DNA from 2 places in the Variovorax sp. P1_G12 genome. Region 2 is predicted to be linked to the other one. Evidence: predicted binding sites of a transcription regulator. Region 2 holds the regulator's gene; the other holds the start of a gene.
The links. Region 2 encodes sigma-54, which starts transcription at its own class of promoters, with help from an activator protein. Its sites were predicted from a motif close to TGGCANGNAANCTGCTTT; they were not measured.

Region 1 (7,808 bases), on a different contig from region 2:
ATCCGCGCTATCTGGCGGCCTCGGTGCCGCTGATCGCGCTGGTCTCGGTGGTGGGCTGGCAGGCGCTGCTGGGCGGTCTGGCCGGCTGGCTGCGCCGCGCGCTGCCGCGCTGGAACGCCCAGGGCACGCTCGACCGCGCCGGCCGCTGTCTTGGCGTGCTGCTGGTGGTGATCGGAGTCGGGGGCTCGTTCTACATGACGCGGCGCAGCGTGGCGGCGATCGCGACCACGCCGGCCGAGCGGACGGCCTTCCTCGAGGCGAAGGTGCCCGGCTACGCCGTCATGAACTACCTGCGCGAGCACGCCAGCGGACGCGTCTACCAGATCGCACTCAGCGAAGCGACTTACTATGGGCCGGCGCCGGTGTGGGGCGACGCGATCGGACCCTGGCGCTATTCCGACTTCATCGTCCTGCCACCGGTCGAGTTCGCCCGCAAACTGGCCGGGCTGGGCTTCGAGGCGATCGCGGTGGGCGCCGGAAGCGCCCCGCTGCTCGAAGCCCAGCCCGGCTTCCTTGACCATTTCGCCTTGATGTACGAAAAAGCCGGTGCCAAGGCCTACCGCATCCTGCCCATCCAGAAATGACCGATCGTCCCGACCTGAGCGGCCTGCGCATCGCAGCCGTGATCCCGTGCTTCAACGAGGCGCTCGCCATTGCGCAGGTGGTGGACGAGTTCCGCGCCGCGCTGCCTGAGGCCGAGATCCATGTCTTCGACAACAACTCGACCGACGACACCGCGGCCGTGGCCCGGGCCTGCGGCGCGACCGTGACGCACGTCGCGCTGCGCGGCAAGGGCAACGTGGCGCGCCGCATGTTCGCGGACGTCGAGGCCGACGTCTACGTGATGGTCGACGGCGACGCCACCTACGATGTCGGCGAAGTGCGCCGCCTGATCGAGATGATGGTGGAGGGCAATCTCGACATGGTGGTCGGCTCGCGGGTCGACGACCGCGCCGACCAGCAGACCTACCGGCGCGGCCATCGCTTCGGCAACGCGCTCCTGACCGGCGCGGTGGCCAGCCTCTTCGGCGGCCGCCTGACCGACATGCTCTCGGGCTACCGCGTCTTTTCCAGGCGCTATGCCAAGTCATTCCCGGCGGTATCGGAAGGCTTCGAGATCGAGACCGAACTGACGGTGCACGCGCTCGAACTGCGCATGCCCTTCGCCGAGGTGCCGGTGCCGTACCGCTCGCGGCCCGAGGGCTCGGAAAGCAAGCTGTCGACCTACCGCGACGGCTGGCGCATCCTGAAGACCATCTGCAAGCTGTTCGTGAGCGAACGGCCGCTGCAGTTCTTCGCCGGCATCGCGGCCTTGCTGGCGCTGGCGTCGGTGATCATCGCCGAGCCGCTGGTCGCCACCTACCTGCAGACCGGCCTGGTTCCGCGAGTGCCGACCGCCGTGCTGGTGACCGGCATGATGCTGGTCGCGATGCTGTCCTTCGTCTGCGGCGTGGTGCTGCACACCGTGACCATCGGGCGCCAGGAGGCCAAGCGGCTGTGCTACCTGGCGATTCCCGGCGTGCGGCAGCGCGGTCGGTCGTGAAGATCGGTCGCGAATTCCTGTCGTTCGCGGTCGTCGGCGCGCTCGGCTTCGGCGTCGACCTGGGCGTGCTCTACCTGGTGGCGCCGACGCTCGGCTGGTATGGCGGGCGCGTGGTCTCGTTCATTGCCGCGGCCACCGCCACCTGGGCGCTGAACCGGCGCTACACCTTCGCCGATCGGCGGTCGGGCGCATCGATCGCGCGTGAATACCTTCGCTACCTGCTCACCATGCTGGCCGGCGCGCTGGTCAACTATGTGGCGTATGTGCTGACGCTGCACTGGCTCGGCGGCCCGCTGGCGCCTGCGCTCGGTGTCGCGCTCGGCAGCGGCGCCGGGCTGGTGGTCAATTTCCTGACCGCGCGGCACCTGGTGTTCAGGTAGCCCGCGCAGCCGAACAACAAACACAGCGCCGGTTTTCCCGCGGCCGGCGCAGCCAGGCCCATTGATGAAACACCGCGGATCTGGCTTTGCCAGGCCGCTGGTGTTGCCCTCGGCAGGGGGTGGGCGACTACACGAAGTGAGTCAACCTGGGGGCGAGCTAAATGATCACCGGGATCTCGGTCGCCGGCGGCGTGTTGCGGCTGCGTCCGCAGCGCACGATGCCGTCGATCATCACCATCCCGACGCCCGGGATGTCGCCGAGCTGCACGCTTTCGAGCAGGCCGATCGCGGGCGAATGCTGCGCCCGGTCCATGAAGACGAAGTCGGCGTCGCGGCCGACCTCGATCAGCCCGCAGTTGAGCTTGCGGATGCGTGCCGTGTTGCCGGTGGCGAAGCAGAACACCAGCTCGGCCGGGATGTTGGCGATCGAGGACAGCATCGCCACCATGCGCAGGATGCCCAGCGGCTGCACGCCCGAGCCCGCGGGCCCGTCGGTGCCGAGGATCACGCGGTGCGGGCACTTGAGCTCGAGCGCGGCCTTGGCCGCCGCGATGGCGACGCGCTCGTTGCCGTTGTGCACGATCTCGATCGCGCGCGACGATTTCTCGCACAGCTCGCACACGTGCGCCTCGGGCAGCGAGGTGTGGCCACCGTTGATGTGGCCGATGATGTCGGCATCGGCTTCGAGCACCACGTCCTTGTCGATCAGGCCCGAGCCCGGGATCGACGGGCCGCCCGTGTGGATGGTGCTCTGGATGCCGTACTTGCGGGCCCAGGCGACCATCTCCTTGGCCTCGTAGCCGGCCTTGACCGAACCCAGGCCGACCTCGCCGAGCAGGCCGACGCCGGCCTCGGCCAGTTCCTTGAAGTCGCTCTCGACCATGCCCTTCTCGATCACCGGCGCGCCGGCCAGCACCTTGACGCCGCCGGGGCGGAAATTGTCGAAGGCGCGCTGCGCCGTGATCGCCAGCGCCTTCAGGCCGACGATGTCCTTGGGCCGGCCGGGCAGGTGCACCTCGCCGGCGGAAATCATGGTGGTCACGCCGCCGTGCATGGTCGAGTCGATCCAGCCGATCTGGCCCTGGCGCGGCGTCCAGTCGCCGAAGACCGGGTGCACGTGGCTGTCGATCAGGCCCGGCGCGACGCAGGTCTTTTTCACGTCGATGACGGTGGTCGCGCCTTCGAGATCGCAGTCTTTCTCCTTGCCGACGGCGACGATCAGGCCGTCGTTGACGACGATGGTGTCGGCGTCGAGGATGGGCTTGTCGATATCGCCCGAGAGCAGCAGGCCTATGTTCCGGATGACGACCTTGCCCGACTTGGCGCCGGTTGCGATTTCTGCCATTTCAGGCCTCCCGCCGGGCCGCCCCAAGGGAGGCCTGCGCCCCCTTGGGGGGCAGCGAATACACGAAGTGATGAGCGTGGGGGCAGTTCATTTCAGGCCTCCCGCCGGGCCGCCCCAAGGGAGGCCTGCGCCCCCTTGGGGGCCTGCGAACGCATGTGAGCTTTGGGGGTCATATTTCTCTCGTGGGAGTGAGTGGACTCTTGTTCGTCGGGAGCTCCGGCGTCGACCGTGCGCAGCACGGTCTCGATCACGAAGTTTTCCCAGTGTGCGACGGCTTCCGGCGTTTCGAGGGGCTCGCCCAGGAAGGCCGTCAGCGTGTGCCGGTTCGACGTGTAGAAATAGCCGGTCGACGCGATCAGCAGGTACAGATCGCGCGCCGCCACGTCATCGCGGAACAGGCCTTGCTCGACGCCGCTGGCGAGGATCTCGTGGATGACCGTGATCGCCCGCGACGAATATTCGCGGGCCCGCAGCGACTTCGCGATATGCCGGCCCTTGTGCAGGTTCTCGGTGTTCAGCAGCGTGACGAACTCGGGATTCTTGCGGTAGTAGCCGAGCACGAAGCGGATCACCGCGGTGAGCGACTCCACCGGCCGGGACGCATCGAGGTCGATCGCGGCCTCGGCATCGTCCATCCGCCGGTAGATGCCCTCGAGCACCGCGATGAACAGGCCTTCCTTGCTGCCGAAGTAGTAGTAGATCATGCGGTCGTACGACTTCGCCGCCTTCGAGATCTTCTCGACGCTGCCGCCGTCGAAGCCGTACTTCGCGAACACCTTGGTCGCGGCGCGCAGGATGCTTTCTCGCGTGGCCTGCGCAGAGGCCTCGCGCACGCCGGTGCGGCGCGTCGCGGGCTTGGGTGCGCTCTTGCGCGCGGCTGCCTTGGGCTCGGCCATCGCGGGCTTCTTGGCTACTTCTCGGCGAAGGCGCGTTCGACCACGAAATCGCCCGGCGTCGACGTGTTGCCTTCCTTGAAGCCGCGCGCCTCGAGGATGTGCTTGAGGTCGACCAGCAGGCCCGGGCTGCCGCACAGCATCACGCGGTCTTCGGCGGCATTGAGCGGCGGCAGGCCGAGGTCGTCGGTGAGCTTGTTGCTCTCGATCAGCTCGGTGATGCGCCCCATGTTGCGGAACTCCTCGCGCGTCACGGTCGGGTAGTAGAGCAGCTGCTTCTCGATCAGTTCYCCCAGGARRTCGTGCTMSGGCAGGTGGTCGGTCACGAGGTCGTGATAGGCCAGCTCGTCGATCTGGCGCACGCCGTGCACCAGGATGACCTGCTCGAACTTCTCGTAGGTGTCGGGGTCGCGGATGATGCTCATGAACGGCGCCAGGCCGGTGCCGGTGCCGAACAGGTAGAGCCGCTTGCCCGGCAGCGTGTAGTCGYTCAGCAGCGTGCCGGTCGGCTTGCGGCCGACGATGACGGTGTCGCCGACCTGGATGTGCTGCAGCTTCGAGGTCAGCGGGCCTTCCTCGACCTTGATGCTCAGGAACTCCAGGTGTTCCTCGTAGTTCGGGCTCACGATGCTGTAGGCCCGCAGCAGGGGCTTGTTGTTGACCTTCAGGCCGATCATCGTGAAGTGGCCGTTCGAGAAACGCAGGGCCGGATCGCGGGTGGTCGTGAAGGTAAACAGGCGGTCGGTCCAGTGGTGGACGCTCAGCACACGTTCTTCGCTGAATGCACTCATAGGGGGCAGGAATGGTTATGAACGAAAAAGGGATGCACCAATTGTCGGCGATGCCAGCGAAAACACCATTGCCAGTATCGAGTCCGTTTGCTACATTGATCTCAAATGTAGTGTTCACCACATGAAGGTGTAGGGAATGCTACACAAACGTCAGTTCCAGCACAAGTGCAGTTGCAAGCGGGCCGCCGGCACAGATGTTGCACTCCCGCCGGCCTGAACCCACGAGATATCCGCGATGACCGAACACACCAAGACAGACGGACTGCCCGGCATGGACATGCCGGTAATGCCAGAGGCCACGGGCCGGGCGCCCCTGCGCAACGAGCGCATGAATGCGGCCAAGGTCGAGTGCAATGCCTGCCCGGTGCTGTGCCAGATTTCAGAGGGGCGCACCGGTGCCTGCGACCGCTATGCCAACCGCGACGGCGTGCTGGTGCGGGTCGATCCGGTGCTGCTGCTGCGGCGCGAGCTCACGAGCGAGACTCCGGCGCTGGTGCCCTTCGCCCGCGCGGGCGGCGAGACCGGCGAGGCCGAGCGCATCGAGGCGCCGGTGGCGGACGCCGACTGGAACGGCGATCTCCTTCATGCTGACGAGGTCTTCGTGACCGGCGTGGGTTCTTCCACCACCTACCCGGACTACAAGCCCGCGCCCTTCATCGTCGCCTCCAAGGCGCAGGGCGTGGACATGGTGACCGTGGTGACCGAAGGCATCTTCAGCTACTGCAGCTTCAAGGTGAAGATCGACACCGACCGCTTCCTGGGCGCCGAGCAGGCCAACGTGCGCTATCGCGGCGAGGTGGTCGGCCACGTCACCACCGCCGAGTACGGCTCGCAGATGCTGTCGCTGGGCGGCGTGCACCACCTCACGGGCGGCAGCAAGAAGGAAGGCCGCATGACCTGCGAGCTGATGCAGCTGCTGGGCAACAAGAAGGCGGTCGAGTGCGTGATCGACGGCGGCGCCAGCATGGTGATCCAGGCCGGCCGCGCACCGATCGTCAACGGCGTCGAAGAAAAACGCATGCGCGTGGGCTGCGGCTCGGCGGCGGTCGGCATCTTCGCGCGGCAGCTGTTCGGCCATGCCGACGAAGTGGTGGTGGTCGACGACCACATCACCGGCGTCCTGACCGAGCACCAGGCCGGGCGCTGCCTGGACATGGCGCCTTCGGGCATCCAGATGCGCGGGCGCAAGTCGACGCCGGGGCGCTATTTCCAGGTCGCGAACCCGGGCAACGGCTGGGGCGGCACCGACATCGACGACCCGCTGTCGATCATCGAGGGCTGGGAAGAGGGCGTGGCGCGGCCGGGCCTGCGCCTGCTCATGACCTCGACCACCGGCGAGCATGCGCAGTGGTACGTGCTCGACGCGCAGCTGCAGCCGGTCGAGGCGCCGATGCCGGCGGAGGTTCGCCGCATCGTCGATCGCATCGGCGAGAACTGCGAGCCGTCGCTGTGCACCGTGCTGTTCCTCGGCGGCGCCGGCGGCAGCCTGCGCGCAGGTGTCACCGAAAACCCGGTGCTGCTCACGCGCGCCATCAAGCGCGCGCTGGTCAACGTGACCTGCGGCGGCGCACCGGCCTATGTGTGGCCCGGCGGCGGCATCACCGTGATGGCCGACGTGCTGCGCATGCCCGACAACAGCTTCGGCACGGTGCCGACACCGGCCATCGTGGCGCCGATCGAGTTCAGCATGCGGCGCGACGACTACGCGGCGCTGGGCGGCCACATGGAGCATGTGTTCTCGCTCGAGCAGGCGCTGGCGCGCGGCGCCTGGCAGGACGACGGAGCGCCGCTGGCGCGCCAGTGGCTGCGCATGGACCCGGCCAACCCGTGGCCGCTCGGCCAGCCTCCCATGCTGGGCTGATCATGAGCGCCCAACGCAGCGCACTCGACGGTGCGCGCTGGCACTTCAACCACGGCCCGATCGACATCGTCGCCGAGGCCCATGGCGACGCCGTCGAGGTCGCGGTGGCGCATGAGCTCGCCTGGCGGCGCTTCGCCCAGGTGCTGGACGAACTGGTCGCCGAACTGCCATTGCTGCGCCAGCCGGTCGGTGCGGCGTGCGCGCTGCAGGGCCCCATTGCGCGGCGCATGTGGAATGCCTGCGCGCCGTTCAGCGCCGGCTTCATCACGCCGATGGCCGCGGTCGCCGGTGCGGTCGCGCAGGAGCTCATCGCCTGCTACCAGCGCTGCGGCATCGAACGCGCCTGGATCAACAACGGCGGCGACATCGCCTTGCATCTCGCGCCGGGGCATTCCGCGCGCATCGGGCTCTTCGCCGACCTCGCGCGCTTCGACCTGCGGGACGCCGGGCCGATCACCACCGATGGCCAGTTCGAGCTTCGCGCCGAGCAGCCGGTGCGCGGCGTCGCCACCAGCGGCTGGCGCGGGCGCAGCTTCTCGCTCGGCATCGCCGACAGCGTGACCGTGCTCGCGGCCACCGCGGCCGAGGCCGATGCCGCGGCCACGGTGATCGCCAACGCGGTGAATGTCGACGATCCCGGCATCCGCCGCCTGCCCGCCAATGCCTGCAAGGACGACAGCGACCTCGGTGACATCCCCGTGACGACCCACGTCGCGGTGCTGGCGCCGGCGCAGGTGCAGCGTGCACTGGATGCGGGTGCCGACCGTGCGGCGGCGCTGCAGCGCGCCGGGCTGGTGTGGTCGGTGGTGCTGGTTTGCCAGGGGCAATGGCGAGTGCTTCAACCCTTAAGCTCGACGGCTTCGCCCGGGTTGCCGCGGACGGGCCGCGAACCGATGGCCGATGCAGTTGGTTCAGTATTTGCTTAACGAAAAGCAGGACTCTTTTTCATGATCGATATACGTCGCGTCTTCACCCATGTGGAGCACATCCACCAC
Region 2 (7,808 bases):
GTTACGGCCGGCTTTCGGGCCCCCGGTAAAATTCGCCGATGCTATTGGTCAAACAGGAGCTGCTCGCGGCGCTCGCGAACACGCTCGAATCCCTCTCGCCCGGCGCCGGCGGCAAAGCCGCGTTCGAGTCGCCCAAGGTGGCGGCCCATGGCGATCTCGCCAGCACCGCCGCCATGCAACTGGCCAAGCCGCTGCAGCGCAAGCCGCGCGAACTCGCCGAAGAACTCGCGGCCGCATTGCAGGCCACGCCCGCCTTCGCCCAGTGGGTGGAGACGGTCGAGATCGCCGGCCCCGGCTTCCTGAACATCCGCCTCAAGACCGTCGCCCGGCAGCAGGTGGTGCGCGAGGTGCTCGCCGCCGGCGCCGCTTTCGGGCGGCAGCCAGCCCGCGAGGAGCGGGTGCTGGTCGAGTTCGTCTCGGCCAACCCGACCGGGCCGCTGCACGTCGGCCACGGCCGCCAGGCCGCCCTCGGCGACGCCATCTGCAACCTGCTGGCGACGCAGGGCGACCAGGTCTGGCGCGAGTTCTACTACAACGACGCGGGCGTGCAGATCCAGACGCTGGCCACCAGCACCCAACTGCGCGCCAAGGGCTTCAAGCCGGGCGACCCCGAATGGCCCGAGCAGGCCTACAACGGCGAATACATTGCCGACATCGCGGCCGACTTCAAGGCGCGCAAGACCGTGCGTTCGGACGACCGCGAGTACACGGCCAGCGGCGACGTCGACGACCTCGACTCGATCCGCCAGTTCGCGGTCGCCTACCTGCGCCATGAGCAGGACCTCGACCTGAAGGCCTTCCAGGTCCGGTTCGACAACTACTACCTCGAGTCCAGCCTCTATACCAGCGGCCGGGTGGCGGCCACGGTGCAGAAGCTCGTCGATGCCGGCAAGACCTACGAGCTGGACGGCGCCCTGTGGCTGAAGTCGACCGACTACGGCGACGACAAGGACCGCGTGATGAGGAAGGGCGACGGCACCTACACCTACTTCGTGCCCGACGTGGCCTATCACATCGCCAAATGGGAGCGTGGCTTCCACAAGGTGGTCAACATCCAGGGCACCGACCACCACGGCACGATCGCGCGCGTGCGCGCCGGGCTGCAGGCGGCCGGGGTCGGGATCCCGGCTGGCTACCCCGACTACGTGCTGCACACCATGGTGCGCGTGGTGCGCGGCGGCGAAGAGGTGAAGATCAGCAAGCGCGCCGGCAGCTACGTCACCCTGCGCGACCTGATCGAATGGACCAGCACCGATGCGGTGCGCTTCTTCCTGCTGAGCCGCAAGCCCGACACCGAATACACCTTCGACATCGACCTGGCGCTGGCGCAGAACAACGACAACCCGGTCTACTACGTGCAGTACGCCCACGCGCGCATCTGCTCGGTGCTGGCGGCCTGGGGCGGCGATGCCGCGACGCTCGACGGCGTGGACCTGTCTGCGCTGCAAAGCCCGGCCTCGCAGGCGCTGCTGCTGCAACTGGCCAAGTACCCCGAGATGCTGACCGCCGCGGCCAGGGATTTCGCGCCCCACGACGTCACCTTCTACCTGCGCGAACTGGCCGCGAGCTACCACAGCTACTACGACGCCGAGCGCATCCTGGTCGACGACGAGCCGGTCAAGCGGGCCCGCCTGGCGCTGGTCGCGGCGACCGCGCGGGTGCTGCACAATGGGCTCGCTGTTCTGGGCGTCAGCGCGCCGCAAAAGATGTGATTCCCTCCTCCACCATGAAAAAACGACAAAGCGGCAACATCGTCATCGGGTTGATCGTGGGCCTGGTGCTGGGGCTCGGCATCGCGCTCGGCATCGCGGTCTACGTGACCAAGGTGCCGATCCCGTTCATGACCAAGACCCAGCGCGGCGGCGCCGAGCAGGACGAGGCCGAGGCGCGCAAGAACCGCGACTGGGATCCGAACCTGCCGCTGGCCGGCAAGGCCGGTGCCGCGGCGCGTGCGCCGGCGGCCGCGGGGCCGGTCGCGCCCGCCCCAGTGGCGGCGCCCAATCCGCCCGCCGGCCCGGTGCCGGTGGTGGTGGCGCCCGGTGCGCGCGGCGACTCGACGGCCGCGCCGCGGCCGGCGCGCACCGCGCCGGTTCCGGCCGAAGCCAACGCGCTGCCGCCCTCGAACGACCCGATCGGTGATTTCGCCAAGGCGCGCTCCGGCACCGGGGCTGCAGCGGCCACCGGCACCAGCACCGACCCGTTCATGTATTTCGTCCAGGCCGGTGCCTTCCGCACCCAGGAGGATGCCGATGCGCAGCGCGCGAAGCTTTCGCTGATGGGCGTGGAGGCGCGCGTGACCGAGCGCGAGCAGGCCGGCCGCACCGTCTACCGCGTGCGTGCCGGTCCGTTCAACAAGAAGGACGACGCCGACCAGCTCAAGGAACGGCTCGACGGCGGGGGCCTCGAATCGGCCCTGGTCCGCGTCCAGCGTTGAAGCTGCATCGTCTCCAGTTCGCCCGATCCGGGAACTCCATCCCGCATCGCGGGCTCTTTCAAGCCGTACAGAAGGATTTGAAACATGAAACGTCGTGATTTTTCGCTGGCCGCCGCTTCGCTGGGGCTTCTTCCGCTGGCTGCGCCCTCGCATGCGCAGCAGGCCCGTCCCATCAAGGCCGGCACCGACTACATCGTCCTGCGCAAGCCGGCGCCGGTCGATGCGCCCGCCGGCAAGGTCGAGGTGCTCGAGTTCTTTTCCTACAACTGCCCGCACTGCGCGGCCTTCGAGCCTCAGGTGGAAGCCTGGGTCAAGAAGTTGCCGCCCTATGTCGTTTTCCGTCGCATCCCGGTGCCGTTCGTCGGCAACGACACGGAGGCCAAGCAACGCTTCTATTACGCGCTCGAGGCGATGGGCAAGGTCGACGAATTCCAGCCCAAGGTCTTCCAGGCCATCCACCAGCAGCGCCTGAACCTGACTGGCGACGCCGCGATCCTCGCCTGGGTGGAAAAGCAGCCCGGCCTCGATGCGAAGAAGTTCGCCGAGCTGTTCAAGTCCTTCTCGGTGGTCGGCAAGGCCAAGCGCGCCACCCAGCTCACCACCGACTACCAGGTGGCCGGCGTGCCGGCCCTCGGCGTGGCCGGGCGCTGGTACGTCGATGGCGACACGGCGGGCTCGCTCGAGCGCGCGCTCCAGGTGGTCGACTTCCTGATCGCCGAAGCCCGCAAGGGTTGAGCGGCCCGGTGGCGCGCAGGGTGGCGGCGCCTGTCGCCTGCCGTCGCCGCCACGATCTCGTCATTGAAGCCCGCTTCTGCGGGCTTTTTCGTCAAGGCCGCGCGAGGCGGCGTCCACGGGACGCATACAATCGCACAGCAAGTTTCGTGCCTCTATGACATCGCCCTTCTCCTTCACCTCCATTTCTCCTCGTCGATTCGGTCGCGTGCTTTGCCTGGCGCTGGCGCTGGCCGGATGCGCGTCGTTGTCGCAGGCCGAGCAGGCCGACCGGAGCAAGCCGATGAACATCGAGGCCGACGCGATGCGCTATGACGACCTCAAGCAGACCAGCGTGTTCACCGGCAACGTGGTCGTGAACAAGGGCACGATCCAGATCCGGGGCACCCGCATCGACGTTCGCCAGGACCCCGAGGGCTACCAGTACGGCGTGGTCACGGCCGAACCCGGCAAATTGGCGTACTTCAAGCAGAAACGCAACGCCGGCACCGACGAGTGGATCGAGGGCGAGGGCGAAGTGATCGAGTACGACAGCCGCGCCGACAACGTGAAGTTCATCCGCCGCGCGGTCATGCGGCGCCTGATCGGCGCCACGGTGAGCGACGAGAGCAGCGGCCCGCTGATCGTCTACGACCAGAGCAACGACACCTTCACGGTCAACGGCTCCTCGCTGCCGCCGAACGCCGGCGTGGCGACACAGGCGAGCGGCCGCGTCAAGGTCATCCTGACGCCCAAGGCGGCCGCCCCGGCGCCCGGCAGCGGCGGTGCCAAGCCCGCGGCGACCCCGGCTCCGGCTCCGGGCAACAGCCTGCGTTCCACCACCACGCTCGGCGGAGAGTCCAAGAAGTGATCGAAACCGCCGGGTTGAATGGAAGCGATGGCCAGCCGGTCAGCCGGCTGGAGGCGCGCAGCCTGCAGAAGAGCTATGGCAGCCGCACGGTCGTGAAGGATGTGTCGCTCGCCGTGCAGAAGGGCGAAGTGGTCGGGCTGCTGGGCCCCAACGGCGCGGGCAAGACCACCTCGTTCTACATGATCGTCGGGCTGGTGCGGGCCGATGCCGGAGAGATCTGGATCGACGGCGAGCCGATCGCCCACATGCCGATCCACCGTCGCGCGCGCATGGGCCTGAGCTACCTGCCGCAGGAGGCCTCGATCTTCCGCAAGTTGACGGTCGAGGAAAACGTGCGCGCAGTGCTCGAGCTGCAGAGCGAGCCCGACGAACACGGCCGGATGGTGCCGCTCAGCAAGGCGCACATCGACGAGCGGCTGGGCGAACTGCTGGCCGACCTGCGCGTCGACCACCTGCGCGATTCACCGGCGCTGTCGCTGTCCGGCGGCGAACGCCGCCGGGTCGAGATCGCGCGCGCCCTGGCGACGCAGCCGCGCTTCATCCTGCTGGACGAGCCCTTCGCCGGCATCGACCCGATCGCGGTGATCGAGATCCAGCGGATCATCAGCTTCCTGAAGGAGCGCGGCCTCGGCGTGCTCATCACCGACCACAACGTACGCGAGACGCTTGGCATCTGCGATCACGCGTTCATCATCAGCGACGGGCATGTGCTGGCACAAGGCACGCCTTCGGAGATCGTCGACAACGCCGAGGTGCGACGCGTGTACCTGGGCGAACATTTCCGGATGTAGGGGCCTTATCTCGATGAAGCAGGGGCTTTCGCTTCGCGTCTCCCAGCATCTGGCGCTGACGCCGCAACTGCAGCAATCGATCCGGCTGCTGCAGCTGTCCACCCTCGAGCTGAGCCAGGAAGTCGAGCAGATGCTCGACGACAACCCTTTCCTCGAGCGGACGGCCGAAGAGGCGGCGCGCGAGGAGTTCGGGCTGGACGCCGCCGATGCGCCGGTGCGCGACGACGACCGGCAGGCCGAAGGCGACGGCGACTACGCCCCCGGTCCCGCGGCCGCTGCCGCCGAGGTTGCGGTCGCGACACCCGAGGCCGAGACGGCGCCGCTCGACGCCGCCGACGCCGAGCCCGACTGGGAAGGCGACGGCACGGTCGACGTGGCGCCCGACGACAGCGAATGGGGCGGCGATGCGCCCGCGCGCGCCAACAACCTCGGCGACGAACGCACCGACGCCACCGAACTGGCGCGCAGCCACGAGTCGCTGCAGTCCTTCCTGCATCGGCAGGCGCTGGGCCTGAGGCTCAGCGAGACCGACCGCGCCGCGCTGCGCTTCCTGATCGAGTCGCTCAACGACGACGGCTACCTCGAGGATTCGCTGCCGGCCCTGGCCTCGGGCCTGGCCGGCGACGACAACGACCAGTTCGACGACCTGGTGCATCACTTCCAGGTCGCGCTGGGCCTGCTGCAGAGCCTGGAGCCGGTCGGCGTCGGCGCCCGCAACCTCGGCGAGTGCCTGACGATCCAGCTGCGCGCCCTGGCGCACCCCGGCGAGGGTGCCGACGAGGCGCGGGTGCGCCAGACCGCGATCGCGGTCTGCAAGCAGCCGATGGAGCTGCTGGCGCGGCGCGATTTCAAGCGGCTGGCGACGCTCGCGCGCAGCAACGAGGAAGAGGTGCGCGCCGCCCTGCAGCTGATCGCCCGGCTCGAGCCCAAGCCGGGCCGCCGCTTCGTCGACGTCGAGCGCAACGTGGTGGTGCCGGACGTGATCGTCACGCGCATCGCCAACGGCACCAGCACCAACATCAAGTTCCGCGTCATGCTGAACCCCGAGGTCATGCCGCGGCTGCGCGTGCACGACATCTATGCGGGCGCGCTCAAGCAGCACAAGGGCGAGGGCAGCCAGGCGCTCTCGCAGCGGTTGCAGGAGGCGCGCTGGTTCATCAAGAACATCCAGCAGCGCTTCGACACCATCCTGCGGGTGTCGAACGCGATCGTCGAGCGGCAGAAGAGCTTCTTCGTGCACGGCGAGCTGGCGATGCGCCCGCTGGTGCTGCGCGAGATCGCCGACGAACTCGGCCTGCACGAATCGACCATCAGCCGCGTGACCACCGCCAAGTACATGGCGACGCCTTACGGCACGTTCGAGCTCAAGTACTTCTTCGGCTCGGCGCTCGGCACCGAGACCGGCGGCAATGCCTCGAGCACCGCGGTGCGGGCGCTGATCAAGCAGTTCGTGAGCGCCGAGGACCTCAAGAAACCGCTGTCCGACAGCCAGATCTCCGAGATGCTCAAGGAGCAGGGCATCGAATGCGCACGCCGCACCGTCGCGAAGTACCGCGAGGCGCTGCGCATCGCGCCGGCCAATCTGCGCAAGGCGCTCTAGGGCGTGCTGGTGCGCGGGTGGCGGCTCGGTGCGGCATTGGCGGCGGCGGTGCTTCTGGTCGGCGGCTGCGCGATGCTGCCGGCCGATGTCGAGCGCCCGCCCTCGAGTGCCATCACGGCCTCGGGCGCGACCGCGCTGGGCCGGATCGTCAAGGCCTCGTCGCCCGATCCGGATCTGAGCGGTTTCCGGCTCATGCCCGGCGGCGACTTCGCGCTCGACACGCGGCTGCAGCTCGCGCGCCGCGCCGAGCGCACGCTCGACGTCCAGTACTACCAGATCGAGAACGACGACACCGGCCGCTACTTCCTGCGCACCCTGCGCGATGCGGCCCTGCGCGGCGTGCGCGTGCGGCTCCTGATGGACGACCTCTACACCTCGGGCGAGGACGACCTGCTGCTGGCGCTGGCCGCCACGCCGAACCTCGAGCTGCGGCTGTTCAACCCTTTCCCAGCCGGCCGCGGCAGCCTGCTGCAGCGCTTCTCGAGCTCGCTGTTCGACTTCGACCGCGTCAATCGCCGGATGCACAACAAGCTCTTCATCGCCGACGGCGCGATGGCGGTGGCAGGCGGGCGCAACATCGGCAGCCAGTACTTCACGCAGACCGCCGGCGCGAACTTCCTGGACATCGACACCTTCGTCGCCGGCGCCCTGGTGAAACGCCTCGGCAGCCTGTTCGACCTGTACTGGAACAGCCCCTACGTGCGGCCGATCGGCAGCGTGGTCGCATCCTCGCTGCCGCGCGAGGAGCTGCAGCAGCGCTTCGATCAGGCCACCGGCCCCGCAACCACGGCGGCGCCGCGCCCGCCGGCACCGAACGACGTGCTGGGCTACGCGCCGCTGGGGCCGGAGCTGAAGGACGGCGCCCGGCTCGGCCTGATCTGGACCCTGGCCGAGGCCTATGCCGACTCGCCCGACCGTGTGGTCGGCAAGACCGCCTCCTATGGCGGGGTGCCGCTGCTCGACGTCGACAGCGTGCGCTACAACGTGATCGAGCAGATGCGGCGCTCGCGCGCCGAAGTCACGCTGGTGTCGCCCTACCTGATCCCGGGCCAGGCGGGGCTGGAGGTGATGCGCGAGGTCCGCGGGCGCGGGGTCCGGATCAGCGTCGTCACCAATTCGCTGGCGGCCACCGACGAGCCGCTGGTCCAGACCGGCTACCGGCGCTACCGGCCCGACATGCTGCGGCTCGGCGTCGAGATCCACGAGCTGAGCTCGGCACGCACCAAGCGCAGCGTGCGGCTCGGCCTGTTCGGCTCGCAGGTCGGCCGGCTGCACGCGAAGGCGGCGATCTTCGATCGCAGGGCGCTGTTCCTGGGCTCGATGAACTTCGATCCGCGCTCGGACACCCACAACACGGAGATCGGCCTGTTCATCGCCAGCCCCGAGTTGGCGCAGCAGGTC

Region 1: a site for sigma-54 is predicted at 5,139-5,156, ahead of AC1D2O_RS22465 (6-hydroxynicotinate reductase). Genes of this name have one in related genera too.

The regions. Positions count from the first base shown of each region.
Region 1 covers NZ_JBFUBW010000020.1:97,461-105,268, forward strand. Annotated here, with positions in the region: gene AC1D2O_RS22435 (ArnT family glycosyltransferase) at 1-584, shown strand, start outside; gene AC1D2O_RS22440 (glycosyltransferase family 2 protein) at 581-1,543, shown strand; gene AC1D2O_RS22445 (GtrA family protein) at 1,540-1,923, shown strand; gene AC1D2O_RS22450 (amidohydrolase family protein) at 2,081-3,268, opposite strand; gene AC1D2O_RS22455 (TetR/AcrR family transcriptional regulator) at 3,361-4,164, opposite strand; gene AC1D2O_RS22460 (ferredoxin--NADP reductase) at 4,179-4,952, opposite strand; gene AC1D2O_RS22465 (6-hydroxynicotinate reductase) at 5,188-6,813, shown strand; gene AC1D2O_RS22470 (UPF0280 family protein) at 6,816-7,739, shown strand; gene AC1D2O_RS22475 (amino acid synthesis family protein) at 7,761-7,808, shown strand, end outside.
Region 2 covers NZ_JBFUBW010000027.1:47,439-55,246, reverse strand. Annotated here, with positions in the region: gene argS (arginine--tRNA ligase) at 39-1,712, shown strand; gene AC1D2O_RS26690 (SPOR domain-containing protein) at 1,727-2,434, shown strand; gene AC1D2O_RS26685 (thiol:disulfide interchange protein DsbA/DsbL) at 2,519-3,169, shown strand; gene lptA (lipopolysaccharide transport periplasmic protein LptA) at 3,324-4,016, shown strand; gene lptB (LPS export ABC transporter ATP-binding protein) at 4,013-4,807, shown strand; gene AC1D2O_RS26670 (RNA polymerase factor sigma-54) at 4,821-6,407, shown strand; gene AC1D2O_RS26665 (phospholipase D family protein) at 6,480-7,808, shown strand, end outside.